One region of the Streptomyces sp. NPDC094143 genome, then DNA from elsewhere that is predicted to be linked to it. Evidence: predicted binding sites of a transcription regulator. Region 1 holds the regulator's gene; the other holds the start of a gene.
What was found. The regulator HspR, encoded in region 1, represses chaperone genes until heat shock. The targets are predictions, from matches to a motif close to TTGAGNNNNNNNNNCTCAA.
Positions count from the first base shown of each region.

Region 2: lon (endopeptidase La) is a predicted target of HspR. The motif match lies at 2,384-2,402, and genes of this name have one in related genera.

Region 1 covers NZ_JBEOTZ010000008.1:23,817-31,457, reverse strand. The annotation lists gene ABTZ58_RS12970 (helix-turn-helix transcriptional regulator) at 213-1,154, shown strand; gene ABTZ58_RS12965 (helix-turn-helix transcriptional regulator) at 1,191-2,234, opposite strand; gene ABTZ58_RS12960 (DUF418 domain-containing protein) at 2,474-3,688, shown strand; gene ABTZ58_RS12955 (sugar ABC transporter substrate-binding protein) at 3,681-4,790, opposite strand; gene ABTZ58_RS12950 (heat shock protein transcriptional repressor HspR) at 5,070-5,522, opposite strand; gene dnaJ (molecular chaperone DnaJ) at 5,528-6,706, opposite strand; gene grpE (nucleotide exchange factor GrpE) at 6,737-7,393, opposite strand; gene dnaK (molecular chaperone DnaK) at 7,390-7,641, opposite strand, start outside.
Region 2 covers NZ_JBEOTZ010000029.1:48,220-55,860, forward strand. The annotation lists gene ABTZ58_RS29865 (spermidine synthase family protein) at 1-516, opposite strand, end outside; gene ABTZ58_RS29870 (rhomboid-like protein) at 807-1,385, shown strand; gene ABTZ58_RS29875 (GNAT family N-acetyltransferase) at 1,580-2,251, opposite strand; gene lon (endopeptidase La) at 2,425-4,839, shown strand; gene ABTZ58_RS29885 (MarR family winged helix-turn-helix transcriptional regulator) at 5,009-5,488, shown strand; gene ABTZ58_RS29890 (protein phosphatase 2C domain-containing protein) at 5,505-6,290, opposite strand; gene ABTZ58_RS29895 (sensor histidine kinase) at 6,647-7,641, shown strand, end outside.

The sequences.
Region 1 (7,641 bases):
GAAGGCGGCGACAAGCACCGAGCGAAGCATTTTGTTACGCATAGTCGGCTTCGTCCTCACTTGAAGGTCCCCTTTTCCCCCGTCGAGTACGACGATGGCTCATTCGGGCACGTCATGGCCACACAATCGATGCATCATGTTCCTGCATGTTCAGGACCCTGGGGGGTGGAGATTTGGCAACGAATCCGACAAGAGAGACACATCCCCATGCGATGACCCAGTGGTGCGAGGAGGGCGGCCGTCTGTATGCCGCCGCTCTGCGTACCGGACGTATCGCACGAGCGGAAGTGGCGTCGGCGCCCTGCCTGGTGGAATTCGACCTGCTCCACCCCGATCCGGACGACCCCGACTGGCTGCGTCCGGTGCCGCCGGTCATCGCCCTGTCCCGGCAACTCGGCCCGCTGGAGAGCGAGATCGCCGAGCGCAGGCGCCAGGCCGTGAACCTGGCGGAGACCTTCCAGCCGTTCATGGCCATGGGTACCCACACGGCGTCCAGTGACTCCATCACGGTGCTCGAGGGCGGTGAACGGATCAACGCCGCGCTCAACCTGGCCACCGCGCAGTGCCAGGCGGAGCTCCTGACGGTCCAGCCCAGTGATCGTGTCTCCGAACGCAGCCTGCTGCGAAGCCTCGAACGGGACAAGCCCCTGATCGAGCGCGGCGTCAAGGTCCGGAGTCTGTACCAGCACACCGCACGGTACAACCCCGAGAAACTGGCCTATGTGGCCCGGCTCTCCGAGGGGAAGGTGGAGTACCGCACCATCGACGAACTGGTCGAGCGCCTGATCATCTGCGACGAGGCGGTCGCCTTCATCCCCGCGCGCGACGACCAGCAGGTCGCCCTGGAGCTGCGCCACCCCGGGCTCGTGCGCTACCTCATCAAGGTCTTCGAGTACCTCTGGGACCGTGCGGTGCCCATGAGCACCGGCGCGCCCTACGAGGCGGCGTCCGACGGCCTCACCCAGATCCAGCACTCCATCGCCAAGCTCCTGGTGGAGGGCCACGTGGACGAGGCCATCGCCCGCCGCCTCGGCATGAACGTCCGCACCTGCCGGGCCCACATAGCCAAGCTGGCGTCGGCCCTGGGCAGCGGCAGCCGGGCCCAGCTCGGCTATCTCATCGCCCAGTCGGGGATCCTGCAGCAGGACCACTGAACAGGGGGAAGCCCAGCCGGGCTCGACTCGGGTGTCTCATCGGGCGGTCCGCGATCCTCGACCCGGAACACCGATCGGCCGGGCGGCCGCCGAGGGCGGGGGTCCGTCCAGGCCCGCCTGGGCGATGCGCACGCCCAGTTGCGTACGGCTCGCCGCCCCCAGCGTCTCCGACAGCCGCGCGATGTGCGCCCGGCAGGTACGGACGCTGATCCCCAGGCGCTCCGCGATCACCGCGTCCTGGTGGCCCTCCGCGAGCAGCGCCGCGATCGACTGCTCCCGGTGGGAAATGCCCTCGATGCCCGTGTCGGGGAGCGGGGCCGTCAACGGGATCGCGAGGCGCCACAGTCGCTCGAAGACCGTGACCAGGTACTCGATCAGCGCGGGATGGCGCAGCTCCAGCGCCATCGTGCGGTCGGCGTTGGCGGGGATGAACGCCACCGTCCGGTCGAACAGGATCAGCCGGTCGATGACCTCGTCCAGCGTGCGCGCCTCGACCGCGTCGCCCATCAGCTCCAGGTACGTGAGCAACCCCTGCCCGTGCCGGGCGACATGGGTGTACAGATCCCGCATCCGCACCCCGCGGCCCCGCAGCGCCAGCGCCCGGTGCAGCCCCTCGGACAGCTCCGCCTCGCGGCGGATGCCGCCCGGCTGCACCGTGAGCACCTCGGTCGTGCACGCCTGCGTCGCCTCGTCCATCGCGGCCTGGATCCGGGCGAGTCCGTCGAGGACGCGGATCGCCGGGCCCTCCGCGGCCGCCGCGGCCGGCTGCACCTGGCGGCCCAGCCCGGCGTACCACTCGAACGCGGCCACGGCCGAGCCCACCCGCCGCTGGCTCGCGCTGACCTCGTCGTACATCCCGCGCAGCAGCCGGGTCATCACCTCCTGCGGAGCGGTCGGCACCAGCCAGTCCATGTCGTCCGGGTCCGGGTGCAGCAGGGCGAGCTCCAGCAGGCAGGGCACCGGCTCCGCGTCACGGCGCGCGACCCGGCCCCGCCGTACGGCCCGGGAATACACGCGATCCCCGGCCTCGCACAGTCGGTCGGCACCGTGAGGATGCTCTTCCGTCCCGTGCCCGGCCATCGCCCATCCCACCCCCGGTCGCGCCGTCTTCCGCAGCTTCCGCAGCGCAACTATGCGCGGCCGGGACCTGCTCCGCAACACGGCTCCCCCGGGCCCGAGTTCCTTTTTGCGCCGGTCGGTCCGTGAATCCGCTCGCTGCCACCCGAGCGGTCGCCGCACGCGGGGGGTGCCGTGCCCGCGGCCGGTGTGCGACCTTTTGTGATCACGGGACGGGCCCGTCCGCCCGGCGAGGGGGAGAGATGAACGACCCGGGGGAAGCGGCCGGCCTTCGGCGCCTGCCCGCCGTCGACACGCTGCGGGGCTTCGCCCTGCTGGGCATCCTGGTGGTCAACAGCGCGCAGATGATGAGCCCCTGGGAGGCGGAGGGGTTCCGCGACCCCGGCGCGGCGCCCGTGGACCACCTGGCCGTCTGGCTGGTGACGGCGCTGGCGTCGAGCAAGTTCTACCTGCTGTTCTCGTTCCTGTTCGGCTACAGCTTCACACTGCAGGCCGTCTCCGCCGAGCGGGACGGCGCAAGCATCACCGCGCGCTTCCTGCGCCGTTCCCTGGGCCTGGTGCTCCTCGGCCTGGCGCACGCCGTCCTGCTGTACACCGGCGACATCCTCCTGACCTACGGCCTGCTGGGCCTGGTGCTGTTGTGGGCGCGGCGGACCGCACCGGCCACGGCCGTGAGGGCCGCCGCCTGGATCTACGGCGTGTTCGGCGCCCTCCTCGTCGCACTGGGGGCGCTCACCACGGCGGTGGACGCGCAGGAGCCGGTGCCGCACGGGGCGATCGCCGAGGCCGTGGCGGCCTACCGCGGCACCGCCGGCACGGTCGTGCGGGAGAACCTGGACCGGCTGCCGCTCACCCTCGTCGCCGCGCTGCTCATGGCTCCGGGCGTGCTCGCGGCCTTCTTCCTCGGTCTGGCGGCGGGCAAGCGGCGCCTGCTCGCTCCCGGCGGGGTGGGCCGCGCCCGGCTGCGGCGGACCGCCGCCGCGGGACTGGCCGTCGGAGTCCCGGGGGCGGTCTTCTTCGCCTGCGCCGCCCAGGGGCCGCTGGACGACCGCTGGCACCTCCTGGGCGTCGGCGTGGGCACCCTGACGGCGCCGGCCCTGTCGGCCGCGTACGCGTGCCTGCTGCTGCTCCTGCTGGACTCCCCGCGGGGAGACCGCGTGCGGCGGCTCTTCGCCCCGGCGGGCCGCCTCGCGCTGACGAACTACCTCGGGCAGTCCCTGGTCGTCATGTGGGTGGCGACGGCGTACGGCCTGTCCCTGTACGGGCGCCTGGGAGCGGCCGCCGTGCTGCTGCTCGCCCTCGCCGTGTACGCGCTCCAGCTGGCCCTGAGCACGGCGTGGCTGCGGCGCTTCCGGCACGGGCCCGCCGAGTGGCTGCTCCGGGCGATCACCCTGGCGGGACGCCCGGGACGCCCGGGACGCCCCCGCGCCCCGCGGACGCCGGAACCGGCTAGTTGAGGCCGGCCGCCTCGCACGCCGCCTTGTACTTGGCCGTGCAGATGTCCGACACCTTGTAGATGTCGTCGGCCACGACGGTGTCCGCGATGTTCTTCTTGGTCAGCGCGACCACCGGCACGAGCTGGGCCGGGATGCCCTTGTGGGTGGGGCTGTCGACCTTGTCGCGGGTGAGGGCGGCGAACTGGATGTCGCGGCCCTGGACCTTGGCGACGGCCATCTCCGCGGCGCTCTCCGCCTCCTGCGGGTACGACTTGTAGACGCTCATGTACTGCTCGCCGGCGAGGATCCGCTGCACGGCCGCGAGTTCCGCGTCCTGGCCGGTGATCGGCGGCAGGTCGGTCACGCCCGCGGCCTGCAGGGCCTTGACGATGCCGCCGGCCATGCCGTCGTTGGCCGAGTAGACGGCGGCGATGTTGTCCTTGCCGATCTTCGCGATCGCCCCGGCCATGTTGGCCTGGGCGTTCTCCGGCTTCCAGTCCTTGGTGTCGAAGGACTGCGCGATCGTCACCTTGCCGTTGAGTTCGGACATCGCCCCGGCCTTGAACTGCTTGGCGTTGGGGTCCGTCGGCGAGCCGTTCATCATGACGATCTTGTCGGACAGGCTCGCGTTCTCGCCGATGGCCTCCAGCAGGGTGCGCCCCTGGACCTCGCCGACCAGTTCGTTGTCGAAGGAGATGTACGCCTCGATCGGGCCCTCGGCCAGCCGGTCGTAGGCGATGACCGGGATGCCGGCCTGCTTGGCCTTCTTCACGCTGTCCGCGATGGCGTGCGAGTCGACCGCGTCCAGCAGGATCACGTCGACCCGGTCGTCGATCATCTGCTGCATCTGGGCGGCCTGCTTGTCGGCGCTGGCCTCGGCGTTGGCGTACTCGACGCGGCCCTTGTCGTTGGTGAGGGACTCGACCTTCCGCTTGATGATCGGGTAGTCGAAGTTCTCGTAGCGCGTGTTGGCCTTCTCCGGCAGCAGCAGGCCCACGGTGATGTCGTTGCCCTTGGTCGGGCTCGCGTCGTCACTGCTCCCGGTCGCGTTGAGCACGCCGCAGCCGGCGAGCGGGAGGGAGATCGTGGCGGCGGCCACGGATATGGCGATACGACGACGCATGCGGGGCTCACTTCGCGTGTGATTCGGACGTGGGCACAGCATTACGGCCCATGTGTCTGAAAAGACAACGCGGACGCGCCCCCCAGCGTCAAGCGGAACCACTTAACGAGATGGCAACACCACGCTCCGCAGCAGTTGTGAAGACTCTGCGGAATCATCTTCAAGTGCCCTGCACCACAGGGGCATCGGCGGGAGGCCGGAGAAAACGCCACAAGGCACGCGAAAGGGACCGGGAGTCAACTCCCGGTCCCTCCCCGTGATTTCGCGGGTGCTGCCGCGTCAGTCGGACTGCTGCTGCCGTTTCGGCCGCCACACCACCAGCGCGCTGGTCTGCTGGACCTCCTGGTACGGCACCAGGTCCCGGCGGTACGACGCGTGCACCGCCGCCTCGCGCTGGCGCATGGCCGCCGCGGCGCCGTCGAGCGCGTCCTCCAGCTCGGCCACCCGGGACTGGAGGGCCGCGACCTGGTTCTCCAGTTCGATGATGCGCTTGATTCCGGCCAGGTTGATGCCCTCGTCCTGCGACAACTGCTGCACCTGCCGGAGCAGTTCGATGTCGCGGGCCGAGTAGCGGCGGCCCCGGCCGGCGGTGCGGTCCGGGGACACCAGGCCCAGACGGTCGTACTGGCGCAGGGTCTGCGGGTGCAGGCCGGACAGCTGGGCCGCCACCGAGATGACGTAGACCGGGGTCTCCTCGGTCAGTTCATACGGGTTGCGTCGACGACCGTCCATCTGACTCATGCTCCCTTCGCGGCCTGGAACAGCTCCGCCCGCGGATCCTCACCCGCGGTCGCCTCGCGATACGCCTCGAGTGCGTCACGAGCCTTCCCCGTCACGTCCTTCGGGACACTCACCTCGACGGTGACCAGGAGGTCGCCGCGGGTGCCGTCCTTGCGGACCGCGCCCTTGCCCCGGGCGCGCATCGTACGGCCGTTCGGCGTGCCGGGGGGCAGCTTCAGCGTGACGGGCGGGCCGCCCAGCGTCGGCACCCGGACCTCGCCGCCGAGGGCCGCCTCCGTGAAGGTGACCGGGACGGTGACGGTGAGGTTGTCGTCCTTGCGGCCGAACACCGGGTGGGAGTCGACGTGCACGACCACGTACAGGTCGCCCGCCGGGCCGCCGCGCTCGCCCGGCGCGCCCTTGCCGCGCAGCCGGATCCGCTGGCCGTCGCTGACGCCCGCCGGGATGCGCACCTGCATGGTCCGCGAGGACTTGGCCCGGCCACTGCCCTTGCAGACGTCGCAGGGGGTCTCGGCGATCAGGCCGCGGCCCTTGCAGTCCGGGCAGGGGTCGGTGAGGGAGAAGCCGCCGCCGCTGCCCCGGGCGACCTGCCCGGTGCCGACGCAGGTCGGGCACACGCGCGGCGTGCCGTTCTTGTCGCCGGTGCCCGAACAGGCCTTGCAGGGCGACTGCGAGGACATCCGCAGCGGGACGGTCGCGCCCTCGATGGCCTCGGTGAAGCTGAGCGTCACCTCGGACTCGATGTCCTGGCCGCGCCGGGGCTGCGTACGCGTCCCCGGGCCGGCGCCGCCGCGGTTGAACAGGCCCCCGAAGACGTCACCGAGTCCGCCGCCGAAGCCGCCGGCGCCCTGGCCCCCCTGACCGCCCCCGAAGAGGTCGCCCAGGTCGAAGTTGAAGGAGCCGCCCGCGCCGCCGGGCCCCGGACGGAAGCCGCCGTTGCCGAAGAGGGCGCGCGCCTCGTCGTACTCCTTGCGCTTCTTGGGGTCACCGAGGATGTCGTTGGCCTCGGAGATCTCCTTGAAGCGCTCCTCGGCCTTGACGTTTCCCTTGTTGGCGTCCGGGTGGAACTCGCGGGCGAGCTTCCGGTACGCCTTCTTGATCTCGGCCTCGGTGGCGTCCTTGGGGACGCCGAGGACCTTGTAGTAGTCCTTCTCGATGAAGTCCTTGGTGCTCATCCTCGACGCCCCTCCTTCCCTTCGTCCACGTCAGCCCTCGTCCGGGCCACCGCTCTCCTTGTCGTCGGCTTCGGCGGACTCCTCCGCCTTGACCGTCTGTGCCCCCGGCTGGGGCTCGGCCACCGCCACCCGCGCGGGGCGGATGGTGCGCTCGCCGATCCGGTACCCGGGCTGCAGAATCGCCACGCAGGTCGTCTCGGTGACGTCCGGCGCGTAGCTGTGCATCAGGGCTTCGTGGATCGTCGGGTCGAAGGGCTCGCCCTCCTTGCCGAACTGCTGCAGGCCCATCTTCGCCGCGGTGCTCTCCAGCGACTCGGCGACGGACTTGAAGCCGCCCACCAGTTCGCCGTGTTCGCGTGCGCGGCCGATGTCGTCGAGCACGGGCAGGAGCTCGGTCAGGAGGTTCGCGATGGCGATCTCCTTGACCGCGATCCGGTCGCGCTCGACCCGGCGGCGGTAGTTCTGGTACTCGGCCTGGAGCCTCTGCAGGTCCGCGGTGCGCTCACCGAGGGCGGTGCGCACCTGGTCCAGCTGGGCCACCAGACCGGGGTCCTGGCCCGTGTCCCCGGCCGGGGCCGCCTCCTCCTCCGGGGAGGAGGAGGCGGCCTTCGGCTCGGCGTCGTCGGAGGTGGCGCCGGAAGGGACGTCGGGCTGCTGCTCGTCGAAGCCCGGGGTCTCCTCCGTCACGCGGCACCGTCCTTCCGGTCCTCGTCGACGATCTCGGCGTCGACGACGTCGTCGTCGGCCTTGGCGTCACCGGCGTCCGCGCCGGCTCCGGCGGAGGCACCGCCGGCGGCCTGGGCACCCTGGGCGTCGGCGTACATGGCCTGACCCAGCTTCTGGGAGACGGCCGCGACCTTCTCCGTGGCGGTGCGGATCTCGGCCGTGTCCTCGCCCTTGAGCTTCTCCTTCAGCTCGGCGACGGCCTCCTCGAC
Region 2 (7,641 bases), on a different contig from region 1:
CCGCGCGCAGCCCGCCAGTCCGGCTTCGCCGTAGAGCTGCGCGTTGCCCTCCGTCACGGTCCAGTCGGGGCCGTTGTCTATGTCGAGGCACAGGGCGTCGTACGTGTCGGATGTCTCATTGACGTAGGCGACGAGATCGGCTTCGACGATTTCCGTGCGGGGGTCGGCGAGGGCCTCGGCGGAGATCGCGGAGAGTGGGCCGGCGCGGTGCCATTCGACGATCGCGTGCTCGCGTTCCACCACCGCGATCCGGCCCCAGCGGGCGTTTGCGGCGGCGTGCGCCAGGGAGAAGCCGACGCCGAGTCCGCCGATGAGTACGTCGGGGCGCTCCCGGCCGGGCAGGGCGTCCAGGGCCGCGTCGACCAGTCGCCGCTCCGAGCGGCCGTCGGAGGTGTCCATCAGGAAACAGCCGTTGGCGATGATCTCCAGCCGGTCACCGTGCCGCCGCAGCACGACCTCGCCGTGCGGGCCGTCGCGCCGGTCCAGGACGTCAGGCGTGTCGTATGAGGTGGGCATCGGCTCATCCTGGCAGGTCCGGGTCACCGTGGGCGCAAGATTATCGGGGGGACGCCGCGGGAAGCCACGAGGTCGCCGTGCATCGGCCCGCGCGTGGCGCCCGTCACAGACAGCGGGGCGGGAGCGGGCGAAGGCTGGGACCCGACGGAAGGAGCGTCCCCTGTGGAACGCGCCGCGCCGCCCGGCGGGACGGCCCCACCCGCGCCGGCCGCTGCGCCGGGGCCGCCGGCCGACGGACCGCTGCCGGAGGGTGTGCCGCTGCCGGGGGGTGCCTGTGCCGAGGGGTGCCTGTGCCGAGGGGTGTGCCGCTGCTGGACGGCGTGCCGGGGCGGCGCGGCCCGTACGGCACGGCGCATCGGGGCCGGCTGAAGTCGCGCCCCGCGGCCGCGTCCCGGCGCCGGGTGCCGCGTCCCTGGCGGCTGCTGCCCACGCCCGCCGCAACGCCGTTCACCTTCGGGTACGCGGTCCTGCTCTGCGCCACCTCACTGATCCGCGCGCACGCCGACCCCGCCGTGGTGCACGCCCTGCTCCAGGGCTCCAGCACGGACGTGGCGCACCTGGTGCGCGCGCCGGAACGGGTCCTGGTCGGCAGCGCGCTGTGGGTCGCGGGCGGGCTGGTCCCGCCGTTCGCGATCGGGTTCGTGCTGGTGCTGACCGCGCTGGAACGGCGGATCGGCGGGCTGCGCACGGCCGGGGTCTTCCTGCTCGGGCACGTCCTCGCCACCCTGGCGACCGAGGTCCCGGTGGGCCTCGCGGTGCTGGCCGGAGCGTTCCGCCGAAGGCGGCCGGCGGGGGCAGGCGCAGCCAGGGCGGGAGCAGACCGGCCAGGGCGCCGGTGGCGGCGGCGACGCCGAAGGTCGACGCCGTAGTCGAGGCGGTGGAGGGAGGAGCCGGACAGGTGCCCCTGCGTGACCTGCTCGCCTTCACCGACCCACTGACGAACTGGGGGCATCCGATCGCCCTGACCATCGGCGTCGCGACCTGGCCGCTGGTGCGGCGGTGGCGCCTGGCCCGCCCGGCCCCGGGGCAGTCGCTGAGGGCGGGGCTGCCCGGGCAGGTGGCCTCAGGCGGGCCGCTCGGCCCGCGCCGACCCCGAGGAATCGTGTCGAGCGCTGGTCAGCCAGGCCCTCATCTCCCAGCCCAGAGCCTCGTACAGGCCTCGCCCCGCGGGTGTGCCGGCCAGGACACCGGTCCGTGCTCCCTGCCGGGCGGCGGCGCTCTGCAGGGTCCGCATGACGAAGCTGCCCAGTCCCTTGCGGCGATGTTCCGGGGCGGTCTCGATCCGGTCGGCGACGGCGGTGTCGCCGGTGGGGGTGATCTGCCCGCGTGCCGCCAGGGAACCGTCCGGGGCGGCCAGCATCACGCGCGTCACCCCGCCCCGCGACCATGTGCGCAGCCGGTGGCCGGCGGGGACGTCCGGAGGTTCCCCCGCCGTCAGCGGGATCGTCATGAGGCAGCCGGGCTCGGGGTCGATCCACCAGTCGTCGCCCAGCCAGCCGGCGACCACCGCCGGATCCCGGAAGGCCTTCAGCCACACGCCGTCGCCGGTCACCGCGCCGGCCACCTTGCGGACGGTGGTCTCGTCGAGGCCCTCACCCGTGGTGCCGAACACGTGCCGGGTGGCGTGCCCGTACAGCCCCACGTCGATCGTCCAGCCCCACGGCTCGGCCACGGGCGGCGCCGCCCCGCGTGACACGACCCACCCGTCCACCCACGCCCGCACGGTCTCGTCCACGCCGCTCCTGTAATCCACGAACTCCGCCTTCGCCTATTACTGGGGTGACCCTATGCGGCCCCTTCGCCGTCGCGTCAGCGGTGATCGCTGACAGCGAACACGAGTCGGGGAACAACCGGCCGTCCCCAAGCATTGAGTCGGCATAGCTCAACTTGACTGCCGAAGGGGAGATCATGGCTTCGACGTCCACACCGCTCACCCTGCCCGTGCTGCCGCTCGACGGCGAAGTCGTGCTGCCCGGGATGGTGGTCCCGCTGGATCTGAGCGACTCCGAGGTCCGTGCCGCGGTGGAGGCCGCACAGGCCGCCGCTCGGACAACGCCCGGAAAGCCCCGGGTACTCCTGGTGCCGCGCATCGACGGGACGTACGCGAACACCGGTGTCCTCGGCACCGTCGAGCAGGTCGGCCGGCTGGCCGACGGCGATCCGGGCGCGCTGATCCGCGGCCGGGGGCGGGTGAGGATCGGTGCGGGGACCACGGGCCCCGGCGCGGCCCTGTGGGTCGAGGGCACCAGCGTCGACGAGACCGTGCCGGAGCCGCTGCCCGGGCAGGTCGCCGAGCTGGTCAAGGAGTACAAGGCCCTCGCCACCGCCTGGCTGCGCAAGCGCGGCGCCTGGCAGGTGGTCGACCGGGTCCAGGCCATCGACGACGTCTCGGCGCTCGCCGACAACTCCGGCTACTCGCCGTTCCTGACCACCGACCAGAAGGTCGAACTGCTGGAGACCACCGACCCGGTGGCCCGGCTCAAGCTCGCCACGCAGCAGTTGCGCGACCACCTCGCCGAGCAGGACGTGGCCGAGACCATCGCCAAGGACGTCCAGGAGGGCGTCGACAAGCAGCAGCGCGAGTTCCTGCTGCGCCGCCAGCTCGAAGCGGTCCGCAAGGAGCTGCGCGAGCTCAACGGCGAGCAGGAGGGCGAGGAGTCCGACGACTACCGCGCCCGGGTGGAGGCCGCCGACCTGCCCGAGAAGGTCCGCGAGGCCGCCCTGAAGGAGGTCGACAAGCTGGAGCGCTCCTCCGACCAGTCGCCCGAGGGCTCGTGGATCCGCACCTGGCTCGACACGGTCCTGGAGATGCCGTGGAACGAGCGCACCGAGGACGCCTACGACATCCAGGGCGCCAAGGCGGTCCTGGACGCCGAGCACGCCGGTCTCGAGGACGTCAAGGAGCGCATCACCGAGTACCTGGCGGTGCGCAAGCGGCGCAACGACCGGGGACTGGGCGTGGTCGGCGGCCGGCGCGGCGGTGCCGTGCTCGCGCTGGTCGGCCCGCCCGGCGTCGGCAAGACCTCCCTCGGCGAGTCCGTCGCCCACGCGATGGGCCGCAAGTTCGTCCGCGTCGCCCTCGGCGGCGTCCGCGACGAGGCCGAGATCCGCGGCCACCGGCGCACCTACGTCGGTGCCCTGCCCGGCCGGATCGTCCGGGCCGTCAAGGAGGCCGGTTCGATGAACCCGGTCGTGCTGCTCGACGAGATCGACAAGGTCGGCTCGGACTTCCGGGGCGACCCGGCCGCCGCCCTGCTCGAAGTGCTCGACCCGGCGCAGAACCACACCTTCCGCGACCACTACCTGGAGGTCGAGCTCGACCTCTCGGACGTGGTCTTCCTCGCCACCGCCAACGTCCTGGAGGCGATCCCGGAGGCCTTGGCCGACCGCATGGAGATCGTCCGCCTGGACGGTTACACCGAGGACGAGAAGATCGTCATCGCCCGGGACCACCTGCTCCCGCGCCAGCTGGAGCGGGCCGGGCTCGACAAGGACGAGGTGACGATCGACGAGAGCGCGCTGCGCAAGCTCGCCGGCGAGTACACGCGCGAGGCGGGCGTGCGGACCCTGGAGCGGTCCATCGCGCGGCTGCTGCGCAAGGTCGCGGCCCAGCACGAACTGGGCGAGCGAGAGCTGCCCTTCACCGTCACCGAGGCGCACCTGCGGGACCTGATCGGCCGGCCGCACCACGTGCCCGAGTCCGCCCAGGACCCGGCCGAGCGCCGGACGGCCGTGCCGGGCGTGGCCACCGGACTCGCGGTGACCGGAGCGGGCGGTGACGTGCTCTACGTCGAGGCGTCCCTGGCCGACCCGGAGACCGGCGCGGCCGGACTGACCCTGACCGGTCAGCTGGGCGACGTGATGAAGGAGTCCGCGCAGATCGCGCTGAGCTTCCTGCGCTCCCACGGCGCCGAGCTGGAACTGCCGGTGGGTGATCTGAAGGACCGGGGCGTGCACATCCACTTCCCGGCGGGCGCGGTTCCCAAGGACGGCCCGAGCGCCGGCATCACGATGACCACGGCCCTGGCGTCCCTGCTGTCCGGACGGCTGGTCCGCACGGACGTGGCGATGACCGGCGAGGTCTCGCTGACCGGGCGGGTGCTGCCGATCGGCGGCGTGAAGCAGAAGCTGCTCGCGGCGCACCGGGCGGGCGTCACCACGGTGATCATCCCCAAGCGCAACGAGCCCGACCTGGACGACGTCCCGGCGGAGGTGCTGGACAAGCTCGACGTCCGCGCCGTCACCGACGTCCGCCAGGTCCTGGAACTGGCGCTCGCGCCCGCGACGAACAGCGCGGCGCCGGAGGTTCCGGTCGCGGCGTGACGGACGCGGCCGGTTGAGGAAGGCCCGGGTTCCCGTGCGGGGGCCCGGGCCTTCACCGTGTGGTGGGCCTGTGGACACGGACGCCCTGACCTGGGAATACTTGCCGGGCTGCGGCGCCGACGGCGGCCGGAGGACAATTCCAGTAGCGACGAAACAGGCAGGGACTGACGTGCACGAGGGCGGCAACGACGACGGACACCGGGCCGGAAGCGGTGTGGACCGGCCCGCCTTCCTCGCGCTGGAGCGGGAACTGACCGTCCTGCTGCGGCGGGCCCGGGCCAGCCAGGGCGAGATGGCCCGCGAGGTCCACCCCGACCTGGAGTCGTCCGCCTACGGGCTGCTCGTCCGGCTGGACGAGTGCGGCAAGCAGCGGGCCACCGAGCTCGCCGCGTACATCGGCGTCGGCAAGGCGACGATGTCCCGCCAGCTGCGCGCCCTGGAGGAGCTCGGCCTGGTCGCCCGCGAGCCCGACCCCGCCGACGGCCGCGCCTGGCTGGTCGCTCTCACGCAGGAGGGCCAGGACCGGGTCCGCCGGGTCCGCGAGGCCCGCCGCGCCCGTTACGCCGGCCGCCTGGCCGACTGGGAGACCCGCGAGGTCACGGAACTGGCCCGGCTGCTGCACCAGCTCAACCGGGGCATGGAGAAGTAGAGGGGCGGCCGCCCTCTCAGAACTCGGCGAACACCACCGTCGCGTCGTCGTGCCGCTTGCTCCGGCCCAGCGACGTCGCGGCGGAATCCGCCCGTTCCAGCGTCCGCACCCGGTCCACCAGCGCCTGCGGCCCCTCTTTGCGCACGACCTGGAAGCAGTCCGCCCAGTCGCCCTCCCCGAACCTCTCCACCCAGCGGGTCGCCCCGTCCGTCAGGGCGGCCAGGGCGCGTACCTCCCGGCGGGGCAGGGTGCCGGCCACGGCCAGTCCAGCCACCGAGGGATCGGCCGCCGCCGTGAAGAAACCGCCCTCCTTGTTCCGCAGCGTCGCGTCCACCACCGCGTCCGTGGCCAGTGCCGAACGGGGCAGCAGAGCCAGCCGGTCGTCCAGGACGGGCGTCACCAGGCCGTCCGGGGACTCCAGGAGGAGGGCCGAGTCCGACAGGACGAGGTACTCCACCGCGTCCGGATCCCAGCGGGCCACGACCACCGTGGCCTGAGGGGTGCGGGGGTGAGAAAGGTCACAGGTTGAAGCGTGTGCCTCGGCGGTACGCGCGATAGCGCGGGACAAGGCCTCGACCAGGGGAACATCCGGGAGTGAAACGGTCAGTTCGGTCAGTGCGCCGCCGAGGCGGGCGGTGAACCAGGGGACGGAATGCAGACACCCCGTCCCGGCCTTCGGTGGCGTCACACCGTCCAGCACGACGAGCGAACCGCCCTGTCCTGAAGCCGGTAGCCCGACAGCGGCGAAGTCCTCGTTGGGGCGGTCGGCGTCTCCGGGCTCCGAGGCGAGTTCAGTACGCATCCAGCCAGTCTGCACGAGCCCTTCACATGGTCCGCAAAAGGCTGGCAATGGTTGCCGTACCGGCGCACCCGCGCAGGTCAGGCGCCTGGTTTGGGAGGGAATGATTTGTTCCGGGAAGACGCGGTGGCGAATACTGCCACCGCCCGGTCCCGGCGTCCAACCGGCGTGCCGCGCAAGCCTCCTGCAAGAGCCGGTGGAACTTGCCCCTCAACTCCCCTCCGAGGTTCACTCCTTCGGGTGGCGGGTCAGGTGATGCGCGTGCGCTGCCCACCGGCGCTGGGAGGGTCGGGAAGTGTACCGGGAGTACGCACCAGTTGACGGAGCGTCACCCGGCCCCAAGGGTTCACGAGTCAGGAATGCGAGCACCGGTGCAGAAGACGCGGCCTCGTCGCACAGGCAAGCAGACGGCCCCCGTTCAGGGCGCTGAGCCGACGCCCCCCACCGGCAAGGGCCGCCCCACACACGTCCGCAACCGGCTGATCGTCGCCGTGGCCGTGGTCGCCGCGGCCATCGCCGGTGCCGGCACCCCCTCGGTGCTGGCCGCCTCAGCGGAACTCCACGACTCCCAGGAGCTGGTGACGCTCGCGGAGCAGACGCAGGACGCCCTCGCCCTCGCGCACTCCCTCGCCGACGAGCGCGACGACGTCACCGCCTACATCGCGGCCGGCCGTCCCAAGTCCAAGGCGCCCTCCGAACAGCACAGCGAACGCGTCGACCGGCAGGTCGAGGAGCTGCGCGCCGACACCGACGCGCCCGCCGCGCTCCGCTCGGGCCTCGACGGCATAGCGGCCGTACGGCGAGCGGCGCTGACCGGCAAGAGCAGCGCTCTCGAAGCGCACCAGGCGTACTCCGCCGCCATCACCGAACTCCACCGGCTCGCCGAGCAGCTGGCCCAGCGGACGCCGCCCCGCGCGGGCGCCGGCGGCCACGCGCTGGCCGAGCTGGACTCCGCCGTCCAGCAGGCAGCCGCGGCCCGGGGACTGCTGCTCGCCGCGCTCAGCGTGCCGCGCGGCACCGAGACGGTCATCGACCCCGTCACCGGACTGCCGGCCGAGACCGCCACGTCCACCGGCGCCGACGCCCGGCAGCGCGACGCCCTGAGCGCCGCCGCCCAGCAGGCCCGGCTGCGCTCCGACGCGGCCCTGGCCGACTTCCGCGCCACCGCCCCCAAGGCGGCCCGCACCTCGTTCGACAACACGGTGACCGGCACCGAGGTCAACTCCGCCGAGAAGTACCTCGCCACCCTCACCGACCAGCCGTCGCTCTCCGGCAGTGAGCTGTCCACCAGCGCCAAACGGCTGGACGCGGCCCTGTCCGCCCGGGTCGACCTGATGCGCGGCGTCGAGTCCGC